DNA from 3 places in the Novacetimonas hansenii genome. Region 3 is predicted to be linked to each of the others. Evidence: riboswitches for the same ligand, from Rfam matches in the RefSeq annotation. Region 3 holds a riboswitch; each other region holds the start of a gene.
What was found. A riboswitch is a leader RNA that binds a small molecule or an ion and turns the genes downstream of it on or off. The one in region 3 is predicted to bind cobalamin.
Positions count from the first base shown of each region.

Region 1 (10,248 bases), 1.5 Mb from region 3:
TATACTGTGTCCATCGTGACGACGCTGATGCTGCCCGCGACGTTCGTGACCGGTTTCTTTGGCATGAATACCGGTGGCATGTTCCTGGCCGAAGGGCGCGCCGGCACGGTGGAGGCAGGGTGCATCTGCTTTCTGTTCATGGTCATTACGTGGCTGCTGCTCAAATTGATGAAGCTGCTATAGGGCGCGTACCGGGGCGGCCCATCCGGGTCCGCTTGCACAGGGCGGTTTGCACAGGGCAGTTTGCAAAGGGCGCTTTGCGCAGGGCGATCTTGCACAGAGGGGGCTTGCGCAGGGGCGCTCTTGCACCGCGCCCCCGGTCATGGGGCACGCAGGGCAGGGCTGACGGCGTTGCATCGGTCCTGTGGGGTGGTGTACAAGGGGGCGCCGCCATTTCATCGCGATGGTGGACCCTTTCCGGCGTGCCGGACCATCGCAACAGGATAACAGCGGCCCATGTCATCTTCGCTTCTGGCGGAAAATCCTGCCTGGCCCCTTTCGCGGTCATGTTCGCGGGCGGGGCGGTGGCTTTCGCTGGCGCTGCTGGTGGCGCTGGCGGCCTGCGCGGGTAAACCGCACGAGGCCGCGATGTCGGATGCGCAGATGATGCAGGAAGCCGATGCCTATCGCGCCCGCGCGCGCCAGAACTATACCCCGCCCGGTCCGCCAGAAGATCCGTGGGGACCGTATATTACCGAGGCGGCGCAGCGTTTCGATGTGCCCGAACTGTGGATACGTGCGGTGATGCAGCGTGAATCCGGCGGGCAGCTTTTCCATAATGGGCAGTTCGTGACGTCGCAGCCCGGTGCAATGGGGCTGATGCAGCTCATGCCCCCCACCTATGACGAGATGCGCCGGCGTTACAACCTTGGGCCGGATGCCTATGAACCGCATGACAACATCATCGCCGGTACTTCGTACCTGCGCCAGATGTATGACATCTATGGCTCGCCGGGGTTCCTTGCGGCCTATAACAGCGGGCCGGGGCGTCTGGATGATTTCCTTGACCGCAGCCATACGCTGCCGCGTGAAACACGCGAATATGTGGCCTTTATCGGCCCGCGCATCGCCGGTGTGTCGCCGGTCAACCGTTCACAGGCCGACCTGATGATCGAGGCCAGGGCACAGGCCCGCGCGCAGGCCCGCGCGCAGGGTAGCACCCGGCATGGGCGTGGCGGGCGGCAGGTGATCGGCGCGGACCAGCCATTGCAGGTGGCCGAGGCCCCGTCGGCTGAAAGCGCGGCCGTCCGTGCGGCATGGAGCGCGCGCGCCAGAGCAGGGCAGTTGCCGATGTCGGCGGTGGGCGCGCATCCCACCATCGTCATGGATGCCGCCAACTGGGCGGTGCAGGTCGGGGCCTACGGATCGCGCGGACAGGCGTTGCAGGCATTGCAGCATGCCCGCGCCAACGCCGCGCTGCATGGCGCGCGTGAACAGGTTGATTCGGTCACGGCGGGGCGGGGACGTGTCTATCGCGCCCGCCTGCTGGGCCTGTCGCATGCCAGCGCGTTGCAGGCGTGCCAGAAACTGGGCAGTCATGCCTGTCAGGTCATGGGACCGATTTCCGGGTCATGAGGGCACGACGCATGACGCATGACGCACGATACATGACGGGATGAAGTGAATGAAATATTTCTACAGGCGTCCGCGATGGTCGTGGACAGGTATTATCGTGCCACTGGTGGGGGTTTTGTCCTTTGCCGGGATTGTCGCATGGTCCACCGCGCGCGCCGCCCTGCCCGCGGGCAGCAATGCGCCGATGTTCGTCGCCCCCGCCGCGCAGGCAGGCAAGGAGTTCAGCTTTCATCTGGCCGATGCGCTGCGTAACGGGCCGGTGGTGGTATATTTCTACCCCGCCGCCTTTACGCGTGGCTGCACCATAGAGGCACATGAATTCGCGGATGCGATGGACAGTTACCACGCACTTGGCGCCAGCGTGATCGGCGTGTCGATGGATGATCTCAAGACACTGGACCGTTTTTCCGTCAGCGAATGCCATGGCCGTTTCCCCGTCGCGTCCGATCCGTCGGGGTCGATTGCGCGGCTGTATGATTCACGCATGCCGGTGGTCCATTACGCCAGCCGCACGTCCTATGTCATCGCCCCCGATGGCAAAATCATCTTTACCTACAGCGCGCTTTCGCCTGACGAACATGTCCGTCGCACACTCGAGGCGATCAGGGCATGGCGCGCGGGACATGCCCCGGCCCCCTGAATACAGGAAATCGTTTGAAACGTCAGGACCAGCAACCGATTGAAACGGCAATGGTTTTTTGAAGTTTTTTACGGCCCCGTGTAAAGGCGCTGCTTTTTTATAAACAGGCAGCGCCCGGACATTTCGATCATTCCCGAGCAGGCTGTTTGTAAAAACTGTCCCCATATCCCACTGGGATCCTGAAAGTTCTTGGTAAAGATTTTCCAGGATGTCCTGAAAATCGTCGCATTTTCAAAATGTTAAAGTAAAATCTGGAATTTCCCCTTCCATTATCTAAGGGGATGTTTTCAAACAGTTCCAGTAGATTCATGAATAGAAGAGTGTTTGAAAACAAAGCATTGATGAAAAAGAAAAGTTTTTGGGTGCCGCCTTTTGATCGAAATAAGGCGGTGTCTTCTGAAGCTTTTTGGAAAAAGCTTCACCAAAAACTTTTATAATTTCAGTATGTTATCAAGAATGACCATTTCAAACAGCTTCTAAGAATCCTGCGGCGCTTTTTCCGTAAACGCGGCATGCCGTGATGTGCGGGCGCGGAGGGTGCGCCTGTTCACGCGCCTGCCTGTCATCTGACCGGCGGGTCATCCCGGATGGCTGTTCGGGATGCGTTGCCCAGAATGCGTTGCCCAAGATGCATTGTTCCGAATGCGCTGCCCCAAGATGCGCTGTCCTGAATGCAGGCTTTGGGATGTCCCGTTGGGGATGCGCTGTGCAGGGCGCGACGGGGCGGCTTTGCCCCGCATTGACTTGTGCGGTGCGCCCTGCGATGAAAACGGGCCTTTCATGCAAAGGAAGCCGGTGAAAATCCGGTGCGGTCGCGCCACTGTAATGCGGGCATGCATGGCATCATGTCGATGCGCGCACCCTGCCAAGCCAGATACTTTGCATGATATCCTTTCTTCCATCCATCGGGGACGCGATTTCCCCGCAGGAGTCATGAATATGCATATTCCCTTCCTTTTCCCTTTGCCGGTGCGGGCCTGATGGCCGGGCGTGTCCTGCTGCGCGGTATGCTTGCGGGGATTCTCGCGGCGTTCCTCGCCTTTGGCTTCGCGCGGATTGTCGGCGAACCCCAGGTCGATCGCGCCATCGCGTTCGAGGCCGCGCATGACGCGGCCGAAGGTGAACCGCCAGAAGAAGAACTGGTCAGCCGCAAGGTGCAGTCCTCCATCGGGTTGCTGACGGCGTCCGTCATGTATGGCGCGGCGTATGGGGGGGTATTCGCGCTGGCGTTTGCGGTGGCGTTTGGCCGTGTGGGACAGGTATCGCCACGGATGCTGGCGCTGTTGCTGGCGGCGGCGGGGTTCGTGGCGGTCGTGCTGGTGCCCGACCTGAAATATCCCGCCAACCCGCCCGCCGTGGGGAACCCCGAAACAATCGGGCAACGCACCGCGACCTATTTTGAAATGGTCGTCTTCTCGCTCTGTGCGATGATCCTGTCGGTGTTGGCAGGACGGGCGCTGCTGGCGCGTCTGGGGGCATGGTCCGCATGGCTGTGTGGCTGTGCGCTGTTTGTCGTGCTGGTGACGGTGCTGCAACTGGCGCTGCCCACGATCAACGAGGTCCCGGCAGATTTCCCCGCCGCCCTGCTGTGGCATTTCCGCGAGGCCGCCCTTGGCATGCAGGTCGTGTTGTGGGGGGCGCTGGGCCTTGTATTCGGCCTGCTGGTGGACCGTATGCCCGAACTGCACGGCCACCATGGGGTCGTGCGCGGCTGAGGCGACCGGACAGGTTGCCGGGGATGTTGCTGGCGTCGCATTTTTGGAAAATGCGACGCCTTTTTTACGAGAGTGTTTGAAAACAACTCATGGATGAAAAAGAAAAGTTTTTGGGTGCCGCCTTTTGATCGAAATAAGGCGGCGTCTTCTGAAGCTTTTTGGAAAAAGCTTCACCAAAAACTTTTATAATTTCAGTATGTTATCAAGCCTGCCTTTTCAGGCAGCCTCTATATAGGGTGTCAGGTGTACTGGGTATCAGGGCCATCCCGCCTGAGGGCTGCGGACGATCATCGTGGGGGAGGGGATCTGCCGCCCACCATGATCTGTCCGTCATGATCCGTGCGTCTGGTCTTACGGGGCCTGCATCACGCTGGTCCACAGGGCCTGCAACCTGTGGCGCATGTCGGGTGAAAGCTGCGGCAGCATGCGTGTCGCCGCGATCTGTGCCGGCTGGTCTTCCCAATGCAGGGCATTTTTGATCGCGGGGTCGAGCGGCGTGCGCATGTCCGCCGGCATCCCCCAGTAACATGAGGAGGTGGCAAGGTGCGCCTGTGCCTGCGGCGTGCGCAGGTATTTTGCAAACCGCAGCGCCATGTCCTTGCGTTGGGAGGATGAAAGCACCGCCACCGCCTGCTGCCACCGCAACGCGCCCTGCCGGGGAATGAGGTAGGTCAGGGTCGGGTGCGCCGACAGCACCGGCGTCGTCGCCTGCTGCGCAGGGACAGAAGCCGCGGCCGCGGCAGGAACAGGCGCGGCGTCTGCCTGCGCGGGGGGATGCGCGCCGGGCGGCAGGGGCGGGGCATCGGCATCATCGCCATCGCTGTTGGCGCCCTGTACGGCGGCGGGCTGTCCCTTCTGCACCGCGCCGTCATGGCCGATGCCTGCCGTGGTCCATGCGCCGCCCCCCACGACGATATCCACCTGCCCATCGGCCAGCGCCTGCTGTGTCGTGGCCATGTCGCCCACGATGGCGGCATTCGCCCTGAGGGCAACAAGCTTTGCCTGCAATGCGGGGATGTCTTCCGCGCCAAGCTGCGCGGGGTCCCTGCCCAGCGCCAGCGCGACGTAGGAGATCACAGGCAGGTAGGAATCATAGATCGCGATGCGGCCCTGATACTCTGGCTTCCAGATTTCGTTGATATCGGACAATGCCTGTGCCGATACCTTCGCCTGATCGAAGGCAAGGGCGAAATACCCGAATTTTTCCGGCACGGCATACAGGTGCCCGTCGAACGATCCCGCCTGTGGGTCGGCCACGGCGGCGGGAATGCCGGTGGTGGGGAAATCCGCCGCATCCAGTGGCATCAGCATGCCGTTGCGCGCCATGGGCATCAACTCTGCCTCGTCCGTGGCGACAAGGTCCCAGTCACCGGGCTGCGCCTGCTGGATGACCGACATCACGGATTCGACCGCGACGGTGTCGATGTCGCGGAAATGCACCTGCACGGCGTTTGCCTGTTCAAACGGGCGCAGCAGTTCCGGGTCCTCGTGGTCGCAGCTTGTCAGGATGTTAAGCACATCATCGCGCGCCCGGGCCGTGTGGCAGGCAAGGGGCGTGGTGGCAAGCAGAACAGCCGTGGCGGCGGATAACAGGCCGTAACCGGACCATCCGGACATCAGGGGCACTCCTTGGGCTGGTTGGGGGCGCAGGGCACGCAGGGTAAAGGGCACACATGGCAAGAGGGGAGCACGAGAGGCCCCGCGGCATGGCAGGGCGTGCCAAAGAGGGTGTGGGGCCGCGATGCGTGATCGCGTAACCGTGTCATTCATACCTGATAATGCCAGCCTGATAATGCGGGATCTGGAGGATGTGACAAAAAAATATTTTACGGAACCATCGCTGCCTGCCCTTCTCGTTGCGCCCTGCTCTTATCGTTACGCAAAGTATCATCCCCGTCCCATGGCCCCCGGTCGGGGGTGGGCGTACTTGACGCGCCGGGAGGTGGGGGCTACGTCCGACGAAGGGCCGGACGATACAAGGCCGGCGCGCACCCGCACTGCGGTGCAGGCCGCGCGGGTCGGTCCTGCCACAGTGATCGCGACGCCAGTCGGCGCGGTCTGTCCCACCGATCTATGGATAGGGCATGATTGCCGATTTCATTAAGCGCCGCATCCTGCGACGTCGCGATACCTCCACCACACCCACGCCCCAGCCGCACCCCACGCGGGAGCGTCGTGCCCTTGCGCCCGTGACGTCGCGCGATGTCGCGGATATCGCGGCGCTGCGCATCCATCCGCAGGGGCCATGGCGTGAACGCGCACGCACCGCGCGCGGGATCGGTCGCCTTGCCGCCATTACGGTGTGGGTGCCGCTGTCGGTCGGGTTCGAGGCGGTGTTGCTGCTGGTGCCCGGCACGGCGAAAATCCGCTGGACGCGCTTTGTCTGGGGGGGGCTGTGCTTCCTGCTGTCCATGAATATCCGCGTCATCGGGCGCAGGGCCGGGTCCGTGGGCGGCGCGCGTGCCCGTGCGCGCGGCGAACGGCCTGTGATCTATGTCTCCAACCATTCATCGTGGCTTGACGTGCCGGTGCTTGGCACCGTGCTGCCCTCGAACTTCGTGGCCAAGGGCGATATCGAGAAATGGCCCATTATGGGCCTCGTCTCGCGCATTGGACGGACCATCTTCGTCAGTCGCCAGCGCAGCACGACCGGCCGCGAACGTGATGAAATGATGGATCGCCTGATTGGTGGCGACAACCTTGTACTGTTCCCCGAGGGAACGTCGTCGGACGGGTCGCGCGTGCTGCCGTTCATGTCGGCCTTCTTTGCGATTGCAAAGCTGCCCCGCATTCCGCGCGGGCGTGAAAACACGCCGGAGGCCGAGGCCATGCGCCAGCACCCGCCGGGGATGACGCCACTGATCCAGCCGGTTTCCGTGGTGTATGACCGGCTGGAGGGGGTGCCCGTCAACCGTGCCCGTCGCCCGGTCTTTGCATGGTATGGGGATATGGAACTTGGCCCCCATGTGTGGCAGCTGGTGAAATGGCGGTCCATGCGGGCGACTGTCATGCTGCACCCGGCGCTCGACCCCGATGATTTCCCCAGCCGCAAGGCCCTGGCGCAGGCGGCCTGGCGCGCCGTATCACAGGGTGCGGCCGAATTGCGGCAGAACGCGGAACAGGACCCCGCGGCGTGCGAATATGCCTGCCGCCCGCTTGGCGGCCTGCTGCCACAGGATCTTCATACCCCCTGAATGTGCGGCATGCATGCCGCGCAGTGTAAAATAATACCGCGTAAATATTGTAAACATCGTAAACATTGAGGCATATCATGTGTCGTCATTCGCGCAGCGGATATCGTGGGGCATGATGTGGGTCCGTTCATGCATGGCGCATGGCGGGAAATATCGGTCTGAAAACGCAGCCGTCTGGCTGTGCGGGCATGGGGCCATCCCTTCGGGCCGTGCGAGATGATGTGAAACCTGAAACGTGTGGGGCCGCCCGCACGGGCGAGCTGGAGAGCGTGGTGAGTCAGCCCAAGATTAACGCCGAGATTCTGTTGCCTGCCATGGAACAGGCGATTGACCCCATCGTCATCATTGATGAGCACAATAGCGTCATTTTCTTCAACCCTGCGGCGGAACGTATGTGGGGTCTGGCGCGCGCCGACGTGATTGGCCGTAATGTAAGCTGCCTTGTCCCGCTCGATTATCGCAAGGACCATGACAGCTTCATCACCCATAACCGCAAGACCGGGCTGAACAAGATCGTCGGCACCTCGCGCGAGGTGGAGTTCACGCGCGCCGATGGTGAATATGTGTGCGGCGAGCTTTCGATCTCCAAGGTGCAGCTTCCCGGTACGGACAAGACCTATTACATCGCGGTGATGAAGGACGCGACGGAGGAAAGCCAGCGGCGCAAGATCCTCATCCTCCAGAATGACGTGCTTCAGGCGCTTGCCGCGGACCTGCTGATCCAGGACGTGGCGGACCTGCTGTGCCGCCGGGTGGACAGTTTCGTCCCCAATTCGGTCGCGTGCCTGATCCTTGTTGATTCCGACAACCGCCTGCAGATCCTTTCGGCCCCCGGCCTGCCCAAGCGCTATTTCAACGCGCTGGAGGGGCTGAAGCTCGAACCCGCCGACCTTGCCCGCCTCCAGCGCGAACCGTCCTACAGCAATCATATCCTGTGGCATAATTACCAGTCGATCGCGATGTCGCTGGGGCTGGAACATTGCCGTTCCGCGCCGATCCGCACGCATAACAACCAGGTGTCGGGCCTGTTTGCGCTGTATTCGCGCGACCCCAACGCCCCGCAGAGCTGGCCCGAACGGATCGTTGACGCCTGCATCCCGTTCTGTGCCCTTGCGGTGGAACAGAACGCGACGCGCCAGCATATCTCCCAACTGTCGAACTTTGATTCCCTGACCGGCCTGCTCAACCGTTCGTCGCTGCACAAGATCATCGACGCGCTGATCATGCGCGAAGGCGACAGCCGGTTCTACCTGTTCATGGTGGATATCGACCGTTTCCGCGACATCAACGATGCGCTGGGCCATGTCTATGCGGACCAGTTCCTTGTCGAAATCGGACAGCGCATCCGCGATCTGGTGCAAGATGATTATATCATCAGCCGTTCGGGCGGGGACGAATATATCGTCATCGTGCCCGACTGCACGCAGGCCAAGGCCGTCAAGTTTGCCGAACTGCTGATTTCCACCATCGCCAAGCCGATGCAGGTGGGTGAAAACACACTCAGCATCTCGTGCAGTGTCGGTATCAGCAGCTTCCCCGACAATGGCCCCGACAGCGAATCCCTGCTTAGCAACGCGGATTCCGCCATGCGCCAGGCCAAGGCGGACGGGCGTGGCGTCTACCGCTTTGCCGGACAGGAAAAGAACCAGGTGGCGCAGGACCGGCTGGTCCTTGGCTCCGCGCTGCGGGACTCGCTGGCCAAGGGGATGCTCAACCTGCATTACCAGCCACAGGTCGAAGCCGCGAGCGGCGGCCTGTATGGGGTGGAGGCCCTGTCGCGGTGGCATCATCCCCACCTTGGCAATATCTTCCCCTCGCGCTTTATCGCGGTGGCGGAGGAAACGGGACAGATCGAGGCCATTGGCCGGTGGTCCCTGCATGAAGCCTGCCGGCAGATGCGCCATTGGGACGATGCGGATGTGCATGTCCCCACCGTTGCGGTGAACCTGTCGGCGGTGCATTTCCGCAACCGCGCTTTGCCGGAATATATCTCCAACCTGTTGCGGCAGTTCAACCTGAAGCCTGATCGCCTGACGGTGGAAATCACCGAAAGCGTGATGATGGACAGCAGCAGCGACACGATCGACGTGCTGCACGCCATCCGCGACATGGGCTGTGGCCTGTCGATGGATGATTTCGGCACGGGCTATTCCTCGCTGTCGCGCCTGACGCGCCTGCCGCTGAGCGAGATCAAGATCGACCGCAGCTTCATCAATGATTTCGAGCATGATACCAACGCACAGGCCGTGACCATGGCGGTGATCGGCATCGGGTCGCGCCTTGGCATGACCGTCGTGACCGAAGGGGTGGAGACCGAGCAGCAGCGCCTTTTGCTTGAGGAGCTGAAGTGCGACGTGATGCAGGGCTACCTGTTCGCCAAGCCGCTTCCCGCCCATGAGCTGGAGAAATGGTATCGCGCAGGTAAGGCGCGGGGCACCTTTGTCCCGCCGATCGCCGACCGTCCCGGCGCGCTGGAAATGCAGAAGGCGGCAAAGGAAGCCGCCGCAATCAAGGGTAAGGCCGCCCCCACCGTGGCGTCCGCCACCGCCGGGGACAAGGCCGCGAAATGATGATACCGGTCGTCGTACTGTCGTGGCAGGCGGCGATCGTGCATTTTTTGAATGAAGATTGTTGTTTGAATTTTTTGATCCCCCGTTTTCAGGTCTGAGGGAAACATGTCATTGCAACACGATGATCGGCTGCGCGCCCTTACTCACCAGGATGCGGATTTCTGGGCCGATCTGGTTGATGATGTCCTGATTGTCGCCATTACAGATCGTGATGGCGTGATTACCTATGTCAACGACAAGTTCTGCAAGGTCAGCAAATATTCTGCGAAGGAATTGCTGGGATCGACCCATCGCCTGCTGAATTCAGGGTATCATGACGCGGCGTTTTTCCAGGAGATGTACCGCACCATCCAGGCGGGGCAGCCGTGGCGGGGCAATATCTGTAACCGTGCGAAGGACGGCACGATCTATTGGGTTGCGACCACCATCATCCCCAAATGCAGCCCCACGGGCGAGGTGGAGGGCTATGTCGCCAGCCGCTTTGAGATCACCGAACTGATGAAGACGAAAGAGCGGCTGTCCGAACTGGCGGAGACCGATACGCTGACGGCGCT
Region 1 is NZ_CP062147.1:784,137-794,384, forward strand. It holds gene IFJ82_RS03345 (CorA family divalent cation transporter) at 1-183, shown strand, start outside; gene IFJ82_RS03350 (lytic transglycosylase domain-containing protein) at 457-1,575, shown strand; gene IFJ82_RS03355 (peroxiredoxin) at 1,625-2,215, shown strand; adenosylcobalamin (AdoCbl) riboswitch at 2,974-3,150, shown strand; gene IFJ82_RS03360 (CbtA family protein) at 3,196-3,930, shown strand; gene IFJ82_RS03365 (ABC transporter substrate-binding protein) at 4,282-5,547, opposite strand; gene IFJ82_RS03370 (lysophospholipid acyltransferase family protein) at 6,015-7,124, shown strand; gene IFJ82_RS03375 (EAL domain-containing protein) at 7,397-9,694, shown strand; gene IFJ82_RS03380 (putative bifunctional diguanylate cyclase/phosphodiesterase) at 9,800-10,248, shown strand, end outside.
Region 1: linked by a shared signal. The riboswitch ahead of IFJ82_RS03360 (CbtA family protein) and the one ahead of IFJ82_RS09990 (carbohydrate porin) in region 3 are both predicted to bind cobalamin.

Region 2 (10,248 bases), 1.3 Mb from region 3:
GCCAGCGGTGACAGCAATATCGCGCGACGGCGTTCCGATGCGTCCTCTCCCCCCAGGCCGCAGGCGTGCAGGGCCTGTGCGAAATGTGGCGCCGTTTCGGGCGACAGGCCGCGCAGTTGCAGGTTGCCACGACTGGTCAGCTCGATGCGCCCGTTGCCAAAATGTGTCGCGGCGCGGGCGATCATGTCGGCCTGTGTCGCCGTCAGTTGCCCCAGCGGGGGACGGACACGCACCAGCCAGCCGTCGGCGGCCTCCATCGGGGTATGAAGTCCGGGGCACCAGCCGCGCACGGTGGGGGGGGGCGTCATGCGTCGGGGTCCAGCAGCATTGCCGCACTATTGGCGCGCGGCCGCCACAGTCCCTGCCGCTGTGCCTGCGCCAGGCGGTGATGGATGGCGGCACGGGCGTCGGGGTTTGCCGTTGCAAGGAAGCGGTCCATGTCCGCATCATTGACAATCGCGGCGAAGGCAAGGTCGAACTGCCGGTCGAAGCGGGCGGGTACTGTCGCGGCGAATGCATGCAGTGCTGCGACCCCCCGCGCGATTTCCGCCGCCCCGCGATAACCATGGCGGCGCATCCCCGCAAGCCATGCCGGATTGGTCAGGCGCCCGCGCACGATGCGCGCCACCTCCTGCGCCGTGGCGCGCAGGCGTGGCGTTTCGGGGTACGACGTGTCGCCATGCAGCACGCGCGGTGTCCGGCCAAGGGCGGCGGCGGCGGCGGCCATCCCGCCCGCATGCGCCGCGATATCCGCGCTTTCGAGGATATCGGTCTCCGCATGGTCCTGCACATGCAGCATGACGTCCGCCGCCGCGATGCGCCGTTGCAGGGCCGCGTCATCGCGCATGCCCTCACGCCGCCCGCCATAGGTCCATGCCGAACCCGCCAGCCATGCATGGCCAAGGTCATCGCGCCCGTCCCATCCGTCACGTGCCAGCATGTCCTCGATCCCGGTGCCATAGCATCCGGGGGCGGCGCCAAAGATACGTGCCGTCGCCCGCAGCCGTGCCGCACCCGACAGGCCGCGCACGCCGTGGGCCAGCGGGTTGAGGTCCGGGGCCTCCTCACGCTCCGCGATGGCCTGCACCGCCTGTTCGAACAGGGCGATCTGCCCTGCGAACGCATCGCGGAACAGGCCCGAAATCCGCAGTGTCACGTCCACGCGCGGCCGGTCCAGCACCGCCATGGGAATGACCTCGATCCCGCGCACACGGCCCGATCCGCTGTCCCAGACCGGGCGCACGCCCATCAGCAGCAGGGCCAGAGCCAGGTCCTCGCCCCCCGTGCGCAGGCTTGATGAGCCCCACAGGTCGATGACGATGCACGACAGGTGCTCGCCTTCATCCTGAAGGTGCCCCTCCAGCAGCAGGTCGGCGCTGCGCTGCGCCAGTACCACAGCAGACCGGGTGGGGATGGCGCGCGGGTCCATTGAAAACAGGTTGCGCCCGGTGGGCAGCACGTCGGCGCGTCCCCGCGTGGGCGCGCCCGACGGGCCGGGGGGCAGCATGTGTCCGTCCAGCGCGCGCAGCAGGCCCCCGGCCTCTGCCGCGCCGCACCCATGCAGGAGCCCTTCGAGGTCGGGTGGCGTATCCGCCCCGCAGGCCCGTGCGATGGCGGCGGCGAGTGCGCGCGCATGCGGCGGTGGGCGGCCAAAGACATGCAGCCCGTCACGGATCTGCAGGTCTTTGACATCGCACAGATAGGCATCCAGCCGTGCCAGCGCCTCATCCTCATCCCCGGTTTCCTCCGCGCCCGGACGCTGGCTGCTTTCCTCCAGCAGGCCGAGGTCGCCCGCGCGTTGCAGGATCTCCCCGCGCAGGATCGCGCCACGCCTGCGGTCCAGCCCGTCGGCGGCGGCATATTCATCAATCAGCCGTTCCAGTTCGGTGGTGCGGCCATCGCCGTGGCCTGCCGCCATGACAGGGGGGGTCATATGGCCGATGGTCACGGCCCCAAGCCGCCGCCGCGCGGTCGCGGCCTCGCCGGGGTTGTTGACAATGAAGGGATATATGACCGGCATGCCACCGGCCAGCAATGTGGGCCAGCAGTGCGCAGACGGGGCCGCAGCCTTGCCCGGCAGCCATTCCAGCGTGCCATGCGTGCCAAGGTGAACCATGGCATCGGCCCGTACCTCATGTCGCAGCCACAGGTAGAACGCGACATAGGCATGGCGCGGCGGCGTATCGGGGTCGTGATATCCCCCCTTGCGGTCCAGCCGTGACCCGCGATCGGGTTGCAGCGCCATCGTGACATGGCCCAGCGTCAGGTGACGCAGGCACAATGCCCCATCCATAACCGCCGGGTCATCGGCGGGCGCGCCCCAGCACGCGTAAAGGGCATCGCGCGCGTCCTGTGGCAGGGTGGCAAGCAGGGTTTCATACCGTGCCAGCGTCATGAACGCGGTGGCCGGCGCACGTGCCAGCAGGTGCGCCAGTGCCGCGCTGTCGGGCAGGGGGGCGTGGAGGGGGGGCTGACCCGTGTCATATCCTTCGGCGTGCAGCAGTGTCAGCAGGACCGAAAGGCTGGCGAAACTGTCCAGTCCCACGGCATGTCCCGCCTGTCCGTCGCCATTGCCGCCGTCACGTTGTGCGCCGGGATAATCCGACAGAAGGATCGCCACCCGTCGCGCGGTGGGGGACAGGTGGGACAGCCGCGCCCAGCCCCGGGCACGGGCGGCGACGATCTCCAGCCCCGGGGGGTAGGGGACATGGCGCGCGGGCAGCCCGGGGTCCGTTTCCTCCTTGAAGGAAATCGGCGCACCGGGCAGACGCCCGTCAAGTTCGGGCAGCACCACCTGCATCGCAAGGTCCGCCTGTGACAGGCCGCGCGTGCTGTCCCGCCATGCCGCCTGTGTCACGCCGGGTTGCAATGCCTGGATTACCGGCACGTTGGCGATATCAAGGGCGGATATGTCCGTCTTCTCCCCCCGGGCAGAGAAAAAGGTGACGTTGACGATGACATCGGGGGGCGCATCCGCCAGCCAGTCACGCACCATCGTCGCACATGCCGGGTCCTTGAGCGAGGTGACATAAAACAGGTCCGCCCCGATCCCGTGTCGTGCCAGCGCGTCCGACAGGGCAAGAATGGGGGCGATGTCGCCTGCCAGCAGGTGACTGCGATAGAACACGACACCCGCGCGCAGTGGCAGCGCCGGGTCCGCCGTGCGCAGCAGGCCGGCGGGGGCCAGAGGCTCGACATGCAGAGGCTCGGCATGCAGGGGGGCGATGCCCGCTGTTGCGGCAGGCAGGGTGTCAGCAGGTGTGCTCCGGGATGAGGGCACTTCGGCGCGGTCGGTTGCGATGGGGTGCGCACCCCTGTCCTGTCCCATGTCCTGCCCCCGCGCAAGGTCCGCCATCAGGCGTAAGGCGGCGGCCATGTTGCGTGGGCCGCCCGCGCGCAGCAGTGCGTCAAGATGGTCGAGCGTGGGGGCCGCGATGTTCGACAGTGCGGCCAGACGCGGGTCGGGGCGTGCGTCGCCCGCCACCAGCGCCAGGGGGATGCCGGCGTCGCGACATGCGCGCGAGACTTCTTCCCCCCCGTAACGCCAGTATTCCATCCCGCCAAGCAGGCGCACCACGACGCAGCGTGACCGCAGGAGGGTATCACTTACATACAGGTCGATCGACATGGGATGCAGCAGGCGTGACAGGCTGGCGATCCGCACGCTGGCCCCACCTGCCGCCCCGGCATCGGCCGCCGCACGCAGGGCGAGCAGGTCGCTGTCGGAAAATGACAGGAACACGATATCGGCGGGTGCGTGGCCGAGGTCTTCGGCCACCGCGTCCTCGTCGAGGCTGCGGACTTCACGCGCCAGAAGATGCATGTGCGTTGCCTCTGTGTTTTGTGCCCGGTTTCGTGTTCATGGACAGCGCCGCCAAGGACACCGCCGGGCGGCGGGGGTGCGGCATCAGGGGATATTGATAAAGGCATAAAGGCCTGTGGATGCCGCCTTTTTACAAATGAAGCGACATCCGTCCGAAGCTTTTATAACCCCGCGACTGTTTTTCGATGGTCCTGTTTTCGACCGTCCTGTCAGGTCCGTTGCAGGTCCGCCTCGATCGCCGCGCGCGGCAGGCCCTTTTGACCGATGATGACAAGGTTGCCCGTGCGTGGCGCATCCTGTGACAGGGGGCGGTCGAACTGGTGGCGGAACCGGCTGCCCACGCCCTGCACCGCCAGGCGCATCGGTTTGCCGCGTACGGCGGCGAATCCCTTCATGCGCAGGATGTCATATTTTTCCGCCACGTGGGCCAGATGCGTGACAAAGGCGTCCGCGCTGTTCTGTTCGGGAATGGGGGCGACGAAGCTTTCGAAATCGTCATGCTCATGCTCGCCCCCTTCCGCATCATGGTGGGAGGGGCGGGCCGCAAGGTCATCTTCGGCCGCCGCATCCATGCCCAGCAGGACAACGGGGTCCACCTGCCCGTCCACGGTATGGATGACCTTGACCGCGCGGGGGATTTCGGCGCGGATCTCACGCTCCACCATGGTGATCTGATCTGGTGTCATCAGGTCGGTCTTGTTGATGATCACCATGTCCGCCGAAAGGAGCTGGTCTTCGTAAACTTCCGCAAGCGGGTTGTCGTGGTCCAGTGACGGGTCGGCCTGGCGCTGGCGTGCGATTTCATCCGGGTCGTCGGCGAAACGCCCGGCCGCGACGGCGGGGCCATCAACCACGGTGACAACGCCATCGACGGTCATGCGCGTGCGCACCGTGGGCCAGCCGAATGCCTTGAGCAGTGGCTTGGGCAGGGCAAGGCCGGACGTCTCGATCACGATATGCTCCGGCGGATCAGCCCGGTCGAGCAGCGCCTCCATCGTCGGCAGGAAATCATCCGCCACGGTGCAGCACAGGCAGCCATTGGTCAGTTCGACAATATCGTCATCCCGGCATCCTTCCACCCCGCAGGCACGCAGCGTTTCGCCATCAATGCCCAGCGTGCCGAATTCGTTGACGACAATCGCGATGCGCCGTCCGCGCGCCTGTGCCAGCACATGGCGCAGCAGCGTCGTCTTGCCCGCGCCAAGAAAGCCGGTGATGACGGTGACAGGTACCTTCGCACGGGCGGCGCGGGTGGCGGGACGGGAGGAGGGGGATACGGTCATGAAGAGTGCTCCGTCAGGAGGGCGGCGGGAAAACGGCCCAGCACCATGTCCGACAGAGAGGCCGGACGGCGCGAAGGCATGACACTGCCGCTGTGCGAGGCGGCATAGGCGGCAAGGTAGATCATCAGGTCGTCGGCCTTTTCAGGACCAAGATGGCCAAGCAGCCATCCCCATTTCCCCGGCATGGCGACGACGGCGGTGCAGCCACGATCGCACGCGGCAAGGCATTTGACCTCATGCACCACGACATTGGTGTCGTGCGTGCGCGTCAGCATCTGTTCATACAGGGCGCGCCCGGGTGGTGCGGCGCCAACCGGCAGCCCGCGCAGGCACGTAACGCAGACATGGAGATGGATGGCGCGAAGGTCGGGGCGGGTGGTGGTATGGGGGGCGTCGGAAGGGGGGGCACCTGTGGTCATTGCACGTGTCGTCCTGCGCTGTCGCCGCGTCATCCCGATGGGATGGCGGCCATGGCCGGGGTGCATCGACCGTGCGGCATCGGGGCCGATGCATGGCACGGACATCAGGATACCGCCGCATTTCCAGGCACCCCGCCGGACCTGCGACATTCAGTGGTCGTGCCATGTCCCGGAACTGGTGTGGGACATGGCGATGATGGCAGGTCTCCTGACTTGTGGCCGGGGCATGGACAGTGTCCCTGCCGCCGCATCCGGCGCCTTCCCGGCCAGACTGGCCAGTGACGTGCCGCACCCTTTTGTAAAGGGACGGCCTGCTGGATGTTTGAGACCACCTACAGTTGCGGGGGCAGTGACGGCATTGCGGGCGGCAACCTGCCGCGCCACGCACCGTGCTTCCCTGTTTCTTCCCTTACGGGAACCATCATGCGGGCTTTTACACGCGCCCGCGATGTGGTGTCAAAACGTGATGGCCGCCCCTGCCTCACGCACACGCCACCTGTTATGGAATGTCACGAGGGTGCGGGTGCATGGTCCGATATCAAGGGCCGCGAACGCCTCTGCCCCCGTGCTAAGCGTCGCCAGCACAAGGGCGCGTATGACCATGGTGTCCGCGATGACCATCATGTTTGCATGCCCGGTGGGGCAGCGCGACAGCCAGTCCGCCGCGCGCACCAGCACCGCGCGCAGGCTTTCACCGTCTGGCGGTGCGAAATCCGGGTCCGCGATCCAGCGTGCGACGTCGGGCGCCGGCAGGTCATGCAGGGCGCGGCCGTGCCACGCGCCGTGGTCGCGTGCGCGCAGGGCGGCGTGCGCAATGGGCGTGCGCCCCGCCCATTGCGCAACAGGGATGGCGGTATCATCGCCACAGGCAACGGGTGCCGTGGCGCACAGATGCGCCGCCTGTCCGGGGGGCAGGGGGGGCAGGTCATCACGTGTGGGGATGATGGCGCGACGCAGGCAGTCAGGCGCGGGCAGGGACAGGCAGGTCAGGTGCATGGGGGCGGTGTGTCAAAGTTCCGGGGGAAATGGGGGATGTTGGAAATGGCTGGCGCAGTGTCTTTCAGGTCGCTTCATGCGAAAGTCTGTTCGAAACCAACGGATTGATGAAAATATGCGTTGTCGCCTTGGGCGGTGTGACAAGACAGGGCGCATCACCAACTGGAATAATAAATGTTTTTGGCACAATTCCTTTCCAAAAGCCTTGAAGGATGTGGCCCTCATGAAAAAACGCAGTCATCATACCATGTCATTATTTTTTATCGGCGACCTATTTTCTGGGAATCTCATAATTTTTAGAGATTGTTTAAAAACAACGCGTTGATAAAAAACAAGAAAAGTTTTTGGGTGCCGCCTTTTTCCAAAAAGCTTCAGAAGACATCGCATTTTCAAAAAACAGCAACACCAAAAAACTGTTCTTATTTTTATCAATGATTTGTTTTCAAACAGGCTTTCGGCGTCCTCATTGAGATCTTGATGCCAGGATCTCTTGAGGTCGGGGATTTTTGTTGAAGCGTTGTGTTGGGACATCTTGTCGGGGCAGGATCATATAAGGCGACGGGCGCCCCTGTGTCGTGGCCCTGTGTCCCCGGTCGTTCGTAAACGGAGCGTTCATAAAAACGGCGTCACTGTTTTTCATCGTCGGCGTTTTCCCCGCGTGCGCATGCCCGATGCCCACCGGCAAGGGGGCGGAAGCGTTTGCCGAGGGGTCCGAAATCGGTTAGTCGGGGATCACGACTGATCAGGGAGTGCATTTTGCCATGAACCACACATCTTCTGTCCTGCCTGCGGGTGGCCTGTCTTCCGCGCCTGTCGCGATTCCGGTTCGTGACCTGCTGCCGTGGGCGGTCTTCGGCCTCGTGATTGCTTCGCTGCTGCTGTATTTCGTGGGCGCGGAACAGGGTGCGACCTCGCTGGTGTCGGGGCATTATGTCCATGAATTCGTCCATGATGGACGTCACCTGCTCGGCTTCCCCTGCCACTGACGTTTCCTGTCGGCTGCTGTCCGGGCGGGTTCTCCGGGCGGCAGGTTGGCCATTGCGGTTGCTTTTGTGGCGGAGTGTTCGCGCGCCCAGTGGCGTGATGGCCCCACCTGTTGCGCGCCAGCATTATGGTGCGGGTATTGCGGCCTAGGCATCGTGGGTGTTGACGACGATGCGCCCACGCACATTGCCCGCCAGAAGCCGCGGTGACGTCGCGATCGCCTGTTTCAGGGGGATGTCTGCGCATATCGAATCGACCAGCGCGGGATCAAGGTCACGCTCCAGCCTGGCCCATGCCGCCATGCGCTGGTCACGTGGGCACGTGACGCTGTCGATTCCCTGCAGGGTAACGCCGCGCAGGATAAAGGGCGCAACCGTCAGCGGCAGGTCCATTCCCGCCGTCAGACCGCATGCGGCGATGACGCCCCCCGGTCGCATGCTGGCGCATAACGCCGCCAGCATTTTTCCCCCCGCCACATCTATGGCCCCGCGCCATCGGGCTGCCTGCAATGGGCGAGCGGTATGGGACAGGGCCGAACGCCCCACCACTTCTGCCGCGCCCAGCATGTGAAGGTAGCCCGTCAGGTCGTCGCGCCCGGTCACGGCCACCACCCGGTATCCCAGCCGTGCCAGAAGGGCGATGGCAATACCACCCACGCCGCCGCCTGCGCCGGTCACGGCGATTTCGCCATCACCGGGGGTGACGCCCCCTTTTTCCAGCGCCATGACGCACAGCATCGCGGTATAGCCCGCCGTGCCGATACCCATGCATTGACGTGCGGAAAAGTTGCGGGGGCGCGGCAGCAGCCATTTCCCATGTACGCGCGCCATCTGTGACAGGCCACCCCAGTGTTCCTCCCCCAATCCCCACCCGTTGGCGATCACCTGGTCGCCGGGGCGGTAGATGGGGTCATCCGATGCGATGATTTCCCCCGCAAGGTCGATGCCGGGGATCATCGGGAAACGCCGCACCACCGGGCCGCGCCCCGTAATGGCCAGTGCGTCCTTGTAATTGAGCGAGGAATAATCGACGCGTATCGTGATCTCGCCTTCGGGTAACGCTGCGCGCTCAAGGCTGCGTATGCTGGCCCGTGATCCCGTGCGGGTCTTGTCGATCATGATGGCGTTGAACATCGGCGCGCTCTCCGGGATATCATGGCAGGCAGGGGTACTCCCCTGTCCAGATTGCGGTCCGTAACCTGTGATGAATCAGGATAAGATGACCGGGTCTCGAAAACTTGTGCAATTTCCTGAACGGATTGCCCGCGTGCTCGACCCGCACGGGGATGTGCGCGGGCGCCGGGCATGCGGACGCGCGATAGGCGCAGGTTTTCGTGTGCCTGTGCAGCGACATCCGCGTGAACTGTCTGTTTTGTGATCTGGATATGTGCTGGGCTGGTGCGCTCATGCAAATATGGCGCGACATGTTCGCACATGATGGATCGGATAACGAAAGCAGGACGCCGATGACAGCCTATCGCAACACACAGCTTTATATCGACGGGACATGGACCGATGGCACGGGGGGGCGCACGATTGACGTGCTCAACCCCGCCACGGCGCAGGTCATCGGCCATGTCGCCCATGCCGCACCGCCCGACCTGCGTCGTGCGCTTGATGCGGCGGCGCGCGGCTTTGTCACGTGGGGACGCATGTCCCCGCTGGAACGTTCCGGCATCCTGCGCCGCGCGGCGGCCCTTTTGCGTGAACGCAGCGGTGACATCGCGGCGCTGATGACGATGGAACAGGGCAAGCCCGTGGGCGAGGCACGGACCGAACTGCTCGCAGCTGCCGATGTCGTGGACTGGATGGCCGAAGAGGGGCGCCGCACCTATGGCCGTATCGTTCCCGCCCGTGCGCCGGGCATCATGCAGGAGGTAATCCGCAGCCCGGTCGGTCCCGTGGCCGCGTTCTGCCCATGGAATTTCCCTGTAAACCAGGTCGCGCGCAAGGTGGGGGCCGCATTGGCGGCGGGATGTTCGATCATCGTCAAGGCGGCGGAGGAAACCCCGGCATCACCTGCGGAGTTCATTCGCACGCTGGCGGATGCGGGTGTTCCGGCGGGTGTGCTGGGCCTTGTCTATGGCACCCCGGCGGAGATTTCGCAGACCCTGATCGCCGATCCCATCATCCGCAAGGTGACGTTCACAGGCTCCACGCCGGTGGGCAAGCACCTTGCCGCGCTTGCGGGCGCGCACATGAAGCGCGCGACGATGGAACTGGGCGGGCATGCGCCCGTGATCATCAGTGCCGATGCGGATATGGACCGCGCGGTGTCGCTGCTGGCGGGGGCGAAGTTCCGCAATGCGGGACAGGTGTGCATTGCCCCCACGCGGTTCCTGGTGGAACGCCCCGCCTATGACACGTTTGTCACGCGCTTCGCCGCCGCGGCGTCCGCGCTGCGGGTGGGCGATGGCCTTGTGGAGGGGACGCAGATGGGGCCGCTGGCCAATGTGCGGCGCGTGGACATGATGGAAACGCTGGTGGCCGATGCGGTGGGACAGGGCGCGCGCATTGCCGCAGGGGGCAAGCGCGTGGGCAATACGGGCTATTTCTTTGAACCCACGGTGCTGGCGGATGTCACGACCGGCATGCGCATCATGAATGACGAACCCTTTGGCCCGGTTGCGCTGATGACGCCGTACGACACGCTTGATGCCGCCGTGGCAGAGGCCAACCGGCTGAATTACGGGCTGGCGTCCTATGCCTTTACCGGGTCGGGTCGTACGGCGGCCATCCTGCGT
Region 2 is NZ_CP062147.1:11,165-21,412, reverse strand. It holds gene cobG (precorrin-3B synthase) at 1-308, opposite strand, end outside; gene cobN (cobaltochelatase subunit CobN) at 305-3,823, opposite strand; gene cobW (cobalamin biosynthesis protein CobW) at 4,033-5,106, opposite strand; gene IFJ82_RS00070 (DUF1636 domain-containing protein) at 5,103-5,630, opposite strand; cobalamin riboswitch at 5,707-5,963, opposite strand; gene IFJ82_RS00065 (histidine phosphatase family protein) at 5,982-6,521, opposite strand; gene IFJ82_RS00060 (CbtB domain-containing protein) at 7,283-7,507, shown strand; gene acuI (acrylyl-CoA reductase (NADPH)) at 7,652-8,638, opposite strand; gene IFJ82_RS00050 (NAD-dependent succinate-semialdehyde dehydrogenase) at 8,971-10,248, shown strand, end outside.
Region 2: linked by a shared signal. The riboswitch ahead of IFJ82_RS00070 (DUF1636 domain-containing protein) and the one ahead of IFJ82_RS09990 (carbohydrate porin) in region 3 are both predicted to bind cobalamin.

Region 3 (10,248 bases):
TTGAAAATCCGGCTGCATAACCAGCCAGGGAGTTACCTGCGCCTGATAGGTCAGTTCGAGATGATTTTCATTCCCTTGCACCGGGCTGTAAGTACCAGTCTGTGCCACATTGCGGTCGAACTGACGCTCCCCCGAACTGGCGCGGCCAATCCCCCAGCCCAGCCCGAGTGTGTCATTGGCACGGCCACGGAATGGGGCCTTCAGGTTGAAGCCTGCATCCATTGCAAAGCTGATCAGATTACGATCGCCACCATTGCCCGTGGCGCGCACAAACACCCCGACCGACCGGGCCGAGGTCAGTGACGGACGCCAGATCATCTGGTCAATGATGCCGTAGACCATCCAGTCCCCGCGGTCCCAGCGCGGGATCCCGGTGCTGTCATCAGCGCCACCAAGAGGCTTGCCCATGTTGTTATAGCGATAATCGGGGAATTTTGCGGTATCGTAATACCCACCCAACTTGTACACACCCGGCAAGCCCGGATCCTTGGTTACATTCGACATATCAGCCGGCTGTGGGTTCAGTGCGTATTGCAATTCAGTAATCAGCAGGGCGCCTGTGCCCATGTTGAACTGTGTCCCGCTGCCATCATTAGTGACCTGATTTGTCGGATCCGCGCCGTTACCGCCATTCTGTATGGCAAAGGAATTGGTACGGTTACCTGGCGGATTATCATCGGCAGCCGCGAACATGAAGGTGAACTTCTCGCTTGGCCGGTAACGGACGCGAACGGCAGGCGAGGATAGTGGCCACGACGGACCACCGCCATACAGGTTGACCGAAGGCGCCATCGGCCAGCCAAAGTTTGAATTCAGGTAAAGAGATGCATAATCACTGATCAGGAATTCAGTATCAAGATCCTGCTGCCCGATCTTTATGTCCAGTTTCCCATTCAAAAAGGATTGCTGGTACCATAATTCAAACAGGCGGGTGGAGCGATCAGCCTCGAAGCCACTGATGGGATTGAAATTGGCAAGATGATCCTGCGAGATTGAACGCCCGCGTGTCTGCAACGCACTGACATTGAACAATCCGCCCTTCAGGCCAAACAGCTTTTCAGTATCAATGCTTAACGTCGGCATGGTCACACCGTCATAGGCCGGACCAGTGCCCGAACCTGACGCACCATCATTGGACGACGGCGTGCCGCCTGTGCCATTGCCCCAGACTTCATCAACCTCCTGAATATCAAAAGTGACACCATGCCTGTACAACCATGATCGTGCCCCCCACATATCGCCCAGCAGATTGCCGCTGGTGTCGAGCCTGTCATCCCCGGCAGCCTTTTCCTGCGCATCAGCCTGCGCGCGTTGTGAATCACGCACGGTCGCGGGGTCAATCTGTTCCACCAATGGTGTGGAATTGCCCAGCCGGGCGCGGTCTTCCTCAATCTGGGTCTGGGGGGCCTGAGCATAGGCATGTGAATATGCGACAACGCTGCTTGCCAGCATGCAATTGACAAAAAATGCACGGACCCTGCGCCGCGAAACGCAGGGGGAGCGGAAATAGATCATGAAAAGGAGCCTGTCAGGTGGCAGTGTTGGTAAAAAAAGCAACAATTCCAGATGCCGCCAGCCCCCGACCGGGAAACCGACCTGCACATCGCCATGACACGGCATTACAGAAGAAAATACATGAGACCTTGACCCGCCTCCGGCTCAGCCCGCCCGGCGACAATCTGAACTCAACGGCAGGTCTCCTGACTTACGGGTCATCACGTCACATCCGCCTTCCCAACCGAGGTCAGTGGCTGCCACCAGATGGTAGCATGGTTGTAACATTCGCCGCCTACAGTTGCGGGGACAGTTGCTGACTGAACCCCCGGGGCGACTTCCCCAGCCGGAGTTGCACAGCATTCCCTTTTCACCCGTTCGCACGGGACCGTTGACTTGATAACCCGCTTTATAAAATTCTCTACCTTCAAAAAGCAAGGCTGCATATGCATTTCTTTTATGTCCCTTGCATACAGCCCACAGAACATATGACAAACCACCAAAACGTTGCCCTTGTAAAAGACGTGGTGACAGGCATGCAGGTAAACCGCTTCGATGACCATGGTGATGATGATCCCCACGGACACAGCCTGCGGTACGGAGCCTTTGTCCCAAGACACCTTTTCATGCCATGGGCTTCAGTAACACTGATGCTCTGCCCCCCTGCCGCTCAAACTCGCGCCCGTGGAATATCCGGCGGCACATAGCGTCAACACCATACGCGCCAGACCTTCTGACATAATCCGGATGGGCACAGGAAATGCACTCAAGCACCCAACAAACAGATCGCTGATAAATGCATCATTTTGGATGACATCACTTAAAAAAATACTCAAAATCCAAATTAATTCACTGAAAATATTTATAAAATTATCCTTATTGCACTTCGTTAGCAGACGGACACTGCCAGGCACTCCCCTGTTCTTTTCCCACTCATCATTGCCATGGCTATTCGATCCCGCGCAGGTTATATCGACGCCTGGCGGGCTCTGGCCCTACGATCAGCATGGCGGATGCGATCACGCGGGGGTGAGCTGTAATAAGCTTGAATTTCGTTAAAATATCGAAATATATTGCCGCCTTATGACCTGACGATAAAATGTCAAAGGACTCTCATGTCTCAATCCGATGCCGAGGCGATAACAGAAGTCGAACACCGCAAGCATTTTGTTGCTCTCGACGGCCTTCGCGGTTTGGCAGCCATTTCCGTTGTCATCTTCCACTTTATGGAAATGGCTATCCTGGACTATACAAAGAATTTTATTGGACATGGCTTCCTGGCTGTTGATTTTTTCTTCTGCCTGTCAGGATTTGTCATGGGCTATGCTTATGATGACAGGATACGAACCCTTGGTTTCATACGTTTTGTTCGCCATCGCCTGATCCGGCTTCATCCCATGGTTGTGTTCGGTGCGGTTCTTGGCCTTCTGGCTTTTCTGTTTGATCCCTTCATGCCGGTGCCTGCTTCTTATGGTGTCGACCGCATCGCCATGCTTTTTTTAACAACACTTCTGGTTGTGCCCTATCCAACGATGGTCGAACGCACGCACAATCTCTTTGGCCTCAATGCACCGGAATGGTCTTTGTTCTGGGAATATATCGCCAGTATCGTATATGCGCTTGTTTTGTGGCGTGTCGCCCGGCCTGCACTTGGCGTTCTTCTCTGCATCGCAGCTCTGTGGCTCGGCATTTGTGGCTATCGTGATGGATGGATTTATAACGGATGGGATGCAAATGGCTTCTGGACTGGTGCCGCACGTGTCAGCTTTTCATTTCTGGCAGGTCTTTTCATTTATCGTTACCACCTCATATGGAAAAATAACCTACATTTCTATGCCCTCGGTGCATTGCTTGTGCTGACGTTTGTAATGCCTTTCTTCTCGCATGAATGGCTTGCGGAAGAATTGGTCGTTTTTGTATTTTATCCATTACTCATCATGATGGGTGCGGGAATACATGTATTCGGCGTTACGGAGAAGTTGTGCTCTTTTCTTGGCCGCTTATCTTATCCACTTTACATGACGCATTATGTCGCCTTATGGATTTTCATGAATTTTTACCAGCATCATACCATTGGTTACGGCATGACCGCACTCATTATCGGGCTGAGCGTGACATCTCTGACAATATTTGCATATGGTGTAATGCGATTTGTTGATGAACCCTTGCGACGTCGATTACGGCATATGGAAAAATCATGACAACTATGCCGTGTTTCACCATACTCACCGCGTTACCTGTCCCCGCCAAAGCCGTTGATTACGATTTATCCTCTGCGCCCCAAAACATCTGACACATGCTGCATACCCAGTGAGGGCAGCATGATATCGCCATTGCGATCTGTCACGTAATTCCCGACACCTTAGTTTAATTGTCAGGATGGATGTCCAGTTGCGATCCAAAGAATCAGGCTCGGCAAAAAGAAATAGGATATCACCCCCACCAGCAGCCATGGCATCAGGTACGACATATCGGTATGCAGCACGAAACTGCAAAACAGGTTGCCCAGGCCAAGCATGGCAATCACGCAGAAACACACCCCCGCATTCACCAGAAGCGTACGATCATGATTGATCTCCCGAAGTTTCTGTAGCAATGCCCCACTCCATCTCTTTATATATCCTGATCCCACGGTTTTCAGTGGGTCAGGCACTGGTAATCCATACCCTATCGGTCATGCAGGACTATCATCGCCCTTTTCCCATCGTAAGGGAAAACCCGATTTTATCTGTGCATACCCGTCCTGCTTACCCATGGCTGCCGCACACCATCACCTGTCGCAACCGGCCGGCTGACAAACCTGACAGCCCGCTGATCATGACGCCGCCATCATTCATGCAGGCCCGGTGCTTCACGACCGGTTCGGGCAACATATTCCGTGTAACCACCGTCATAACGATGAAGGCCTTCTGGTGTAAGTTCCAGGACACGGTTGGAAAGTGCTGCCAGAAAATGACGGTCATGGGAGACGAAAAGCATCGTGCCGTCATAATCGGCCAGGGCCGTGATCAACATTTCCTTGGTGGCGAGATCAAGGTGATTGGTCGGTTCGTCCAGCACCAGGAAATTCGGTGGGTCAAACAACATCATGGCCAGAACAAGACGTGCTTTTTCCCCACCGGACAGAACACGACACAGCTTGTCGATATCGTCGCCAGAGAAGCCAAAACTGCCCGCCAGTGACCTGAGTACCCCTTGGGAAGCAAGTGGGAAGGCATTGTTCAGGGTTTCAAAAATCGTCAGATTGCCATCCAGCAGATCCATGGCATGCTGCGCGAAATATCCCATCTTGACACTACCGCCAAGGGTGACGGTTCCTGCGTCCGGTTCAATAGTACCAGTGACCAGTTTCAACAGGGTCGATTTACCCGCCCCGTTGATACCCAGCACACAGCAGCGTTCCTGGCGGCGGATCAACAGGTCAAGATCATGGTAGATCACCCTGCTGCCATAGGCCTTGTCCACACCGCGCAGGTTGACGACCGCATCGCCGGAACGGGGGGCTGGCGGGAAGGTAAAGGCAAGTGTCTGACGGCGTTTCGGGGGCTCTATCCGATCAATTTTGTCCAGTTTCTTGACCCGGCTCTGCACCTGCGCAGCGTGGGAGGCCCGCGCCTTGAAACGCTCGATAAAGGCGACTTCCTTGGCAAGCATGGCCTGCTGGCGTTCGAACTGTGCCTGCTGCTGCTTTTCGTTCAGGGCGCGCTGTTGTTCATAGAACTCATAATCGCCGGAAAAACTTGACAATACACCGCCATCAATCTCGATCACCTTGTTGATGATCCTGTTCATGAAGGCACGGTCGTGCGAAGTCATCAGCAGGGCACCGTCATAACCGGCCAGAAACTGCTCCAGCCAGATCAGACTTTCGAGGTCGAGATGGTTGCTCGGTTCATCAAGCAGCATAACATCCGGTTTCATCAGCAAGATGCGCGCCAGCGCCACGCGCATCTTCCATCCCCCCGACAGGCGGCCGACATCGCCATCCATCATTTCCTGACTGAATCCCAGCCCGTGCAGGACTTCGCGCGCACGCCCTTCCAGGGCATAGCCGCCCAATTCCTCAAAACGGCTCTGTACTTCGCCAAACCGTTCAAGAATGATGTCCAGTTCATCAAAGCGGTCCGGGTCCGCCATGGCGGATTCAAGTTGGGACAGTTCGGCTCCGATGGCTGCCACAGGGCCGGCACCGTCCATCACCTCTGCGACCGCGCTGCGGCCTGCCATCTCCCCCACATCCTGATTGAAAAAACCCACAGTGAGGCCACGTTCGATCAGGACCTGCCCTTCGTCAGGTTCTTCCTGCCCTGTAATCAGGCGAAACAATGTTGTCTTACCTGCCCCATTAGGCCCGACAAGCCCGACTTTCTCCCCTTTCTGGAGGGCGGCCGAAGCGTCGATGAAAATCACGCGATGGCCATTATGCTTGCTGATGGTGTCGAGACGGATCATGGGGCCCCAGATAACGTAAAGAGAGCGAAAAGCCGGAGCGCCCTTATCGCGCACCCCCCGGACCCCGTAAATAGCGACGCACCAGATGTTGCCGCCACGCTCATGCATCAATGCTTCCAACTGCGGGAAACATTATGCCCCTGTGGGGGCCATGCTGGTGATCCCCAAAATATCCGACCGGATTCAGCCCTTGATCCTGACTGGACCTTCTCCTCCCATGACGAGGCATGAGGACAGCATGCGCTTCAGCGGGAACCGATTATATATCAAAAGTATCAATAACTTACATGACAATAATAACAGGAATCTACAGCGCCCCCGTCCGCAAAAGCCTGCGGCTGCGTTGGGCTGCCTCGTTTTGATCTTTGCACCTATGCGCGGTGTATCTTAGAGGCCATTTGAAATAGTCAGGAGATATAACATACTGAAATGATAAAGGTTTTTGGTGAAGCTTTTTTTTAAAAAGCTTCAGAAGACGCCGCCTTTTTTGATCGAAAGGCGGCACCCAAAAACTTTTCTTTTCTATCAATGATTTGTTTTTAAACACTCTCTTAACGGTCGGTATGACCAAGGTCGCGTTCGGGCGCTATGATATCACGTACCCGCTGCTTCAGTTCCTTGGGGCCGGGAAAGCCACCATCGCGTTTGCGTTCCCATATCATATGCGGGCCGACATGGATCTCAAACCGGCCACCACTGCCGGGCACCAGACTGACCGCGCCCAGATCCTCGCCAAAGGTGGAAAGCAGTTCCTGCGCCATCCATCCCGCACGCAACAGCCAGTTGCAGCGCGTGCAGTAATGTATGGTGATGGTTGGTTTTTCGTCCATGCCGTTTCCTCCGTCCTTCTTTTTCATTGTCTCCCTCCCGCACATGTATCAAGGGTCGAGAGGCAAAAAAGAAGGATGGGGGCACGAATATCATACGGCGTGGATGTATTGTTCACGCGGCCAGAAACGCAGCGCACCGCAGGCTTTTACAAACGATGCGGCATCACCCCCACTGCTCAGGCGGATGACACCATCATCACGCGCAGGGGCCGTGACACCGGCAGCATCCAGTAGCGGTTCGGCATCTGCCCCATATCCAATGAATTTGGCATGGGCATAGGCATCGGAAATGAAATCACGCATCGTCGCCTCGCCCAGCAGAAGCTTGCTTCCCTGTGCGGAAGGAAGGAGGACCACAGCATCATACAGCACCGACGGCCCGCCATTGATCTTCTGCATGACCGGCAGCACCTTGCCACGGTCGTTACAGATATTGCCGATGCGCGGACCGACAAGTTCGGTTTCCGCGCCCACATTATGGGCAGCTTCAAGCACGGCAGACAGCAGGTCCGCATCCGTACCTTCGCTCACCACGATCCCGAGCTTGCGCCCGTGAAAGCTGCCGGGGCCATTTTTCAGGATACTCAGCGCATCGGAAGCCGGCAGGTCCGTACGCACGGGCAGGAAAGGCTTGGCCGCAGCGGGCAAGGGAGAAATACCAAGCCCGTCCGCCACGCCATGGGCAAGTGTTTCATCCACATTGCGCAGGTGCGCCAACATGCGCACGCGGATGGCAGGCGTTTCAACCTTGCTCAGTTCAAAGACGAACGCGTCCTTCATATGGGTCTGCTCGACCGGGGTCTGGCTGATATAAAACTGGCGCGCCTGACTGTAATGGTCACCAAACGCGGCAGAGCGCTGGCGCACTTTCGCCCCCGACTGTTCCTGTGCAAAGGAGCGGAACCCGGTGATGGGGTTTTCACGTGCGCCGCCATGTGGCTGTGACCATGAATTGGGTTCATAGTTCACGCGCCCCTTTGGGTTGTGCATCGCCATGTGCCCGTCCTGCTGGAAATTATGGAACGGGCATTTGGGCGCATTTATGGGGATATGCGTGAAATTGGGACCACCCAGACGCTTGGTTTGCGTGTCGAGATAGGAAAAGTTACGCCCCTGCAACAGGGGATCATTGGTAAAATCAATCCCCGGCACGATATTCTGGGTGCAAAAGGCAACCTGCTCCGTCTCTGCAAAGAAATTGTCCACCACACGATTGAGTACCAGCCGCCCGACACGACGCACGGGCACCAGTTCCTCGGGGATCAGCTTCGTCGCGTCGAGAATATCGAACGCAAATTTATCCGCGAATTCATCATCGAACAACTGCACGCCAAGTTCCCATTCGGGATAATCCCCGGCATTGATGGCGTTCCACAGGTCACGTCGATGAAAATCGGGATCAGCACCGTTCAGCTTCAGCGCCTCGTTCCAGACAATGGATTGCAGGCCCTGACGGGGTTTCCAGTGGAACTTGACATAGGTCGAGCGTCCCTGCGCGTCGATCAGGCGAAACGTATGAACGCCAAACCCCTCCATAAAGCGAAAGGAGCGCGGGATCGCACGGTCGGACATTGCCCAGCAGACCATATGCGTGGCCTCGGGCGAGAGGGAGACGAAATCCCAGAAATTGTCATGCGCGGTCTGTGCCTGTGGAAAGGCACGGTCAGGCGCCTCCTTGGCCGCATGGACGAAATCGGGGAATTTCATCGCGTCCTGTATGAAAAAAACCGGCATGTTGTTGCCAACGATATCCCAGTTCCCCTGCCGGGTATAAAGCTTCACCGCAAAGCCGCGTACATCGCGCACCGTGTCGGACGATCCCTTGGCGCCTGCCACGGTGGAAAAACGCACGAAGGCCGGGGTCTTTTCGCCCACGTGCTGAAAAATATCGGCATGGCAGACATCGGCAAGGGAATCGGTCAGTTCGAAATAGCCATGCGCGCCATACCCACGGGCATGGACCACACGTTCGGGAATGCGTTCATGGTCGAAATGGAAGATTTTTTCCCGGAAATGGAAATCTTCCATCAAAGCCGGGCCATCGGGACCGTTGCGCAGGGTATTCTGATCGTCGGATACGGGAACGCCCTGCTGGGTGGTCATGGTGGGCGTGCCAGCATCATCCGCCGTCTGGTGGGTCTCTCCCCCCTGTCCTGTCGTGGCATGTGATGGGTGTGGGCTGGCACTGGCATTCATGGCCGCTTCTCCTTTATACCGACGCGCCAGTCATGGCAGGTCCGGGTAAAATATCCGGTAACATAACGGGATGTCCGCCAGATGGTTCCGGCGCGGGCATTCCGCGGCTCTGGGGCGGGATGAAGGCGCGATGCGACGGATGTTGAAATGGGGCCGCACGATGGCCTGTGCGTGTACACTCATGGGGGCCATGGTGGGGATGACCCTGCTCCCTGACAGGGCGCATGCCACCGCGCCGCGTGACGTGGTGTTTGAACACCTGACATGGACGGAAATCCGCGATGCCCTTGCCCAGGGATGGACCAGCGTCATCATTCCCGTGGGCGGGACGGAGCAGAGTGGCCCCTTCATCGCGGTGGGCAAGCATAATGTCCGCGCCACCGTGCTGTCACAGCGCATCGCGCACGAGGTGGGCCACATGCTGGTGGCGCCCACCATCGCATATGTGCCCGAAGGCGGCACGTCACCCCGCACGTCGCACATGCGCTTTGCCGGAACGCTGAGCATCCCGCCCGCCGTCTTTCGCGAACTGGTCACGGGAGCGGCCGAAAGCCTGCGTGTGCAGGGGTTCCGGCGCATCGTCCTGCTGGGCGATCATGGGGGATACCAAAAGGATCTCAGGACCGTGGCACAGGTGCTGAACCGCAGGTGGGCAGGCACGGGCGCGCATGTGGTTTATCTGGGCGCATATTATGATGTCGTGGCGGGAAGCTATGCCGATTACCTGCGCAGGCGGGGGTTGGGGGCGGATGTGGGCACGCATGCCGATCTCAGCGATACGTCGCTGATGCTGGCGGTACAGCCGGATATGGTGCGCCAGGACGCCCTGCATCATGCCGCCCTTCCCGGTCCGTCGCAGGGTGTCTATGGCGGCGACCCCCGCCCCGCAAGCGCAGCGCTGGGACAGGTGGGAACGGACATGCAGGTCACAGCAGCCGTCAGGGCGCTCCAGACCGACCAAAATGGTCCGATTTCTCCGTGATTGCCAGATTTTTGCCGCGTGCTATAGGGGCGCCAGGAGATTGGATCGCATGAGCGTAAAAAAACTGTTTCTGATGTCGGGGCTGTGCATGGCGGCCCTGGGATGTGCGGGATCGTCCGGGGCACGGGCGCAACAGGTGGTACAGACCATTCCCGGCATGCCGCCGGTCGTGGACCCGCGAAATATCTATACCGAAACGACACCCGCCCATATCGCACCAGAAGTGGCGCAGGACCCGGCACGGATATATGTTCCCAACCTTCGGTCGAACAATGTCTATGTCATTGATCCGCA
Region 3 is NZ_CP062147.1:2,265,519-2,275,766, forward strand. It holds gene IFJ82_RS09990 (carbohydrate porin) at 1-1,452, opposite strand, end outside; cobalamin riboswitch at 1,674-1,902, opposite strand; gene IFJ82_RS09995 (acyltransferase family protein) at 2,610-3,695, shown strand; gene IFJ82_RS10000 (hypothetical protein) at 3,869-4,090, opposite strand; gene IFJ82_RS10005 (ABC-F family ATP-binding cassette domain-containing protein) at 4,324-5,946, opposite strand; gene IFJ82_RS10010 (SelT/SelW/SelH family protein) at 6,498-6,776, opposite strand; gene IFJ82_RS10015 (catalase) at 6,867-8,972, opposite strand; gene IFJ82_RS10020 (creatininase family protein) at 9,043-9,954, shown strand; gene IFJ82_RS10025 (YncE family protein) at 10,043-10,248, shown strand, end outside.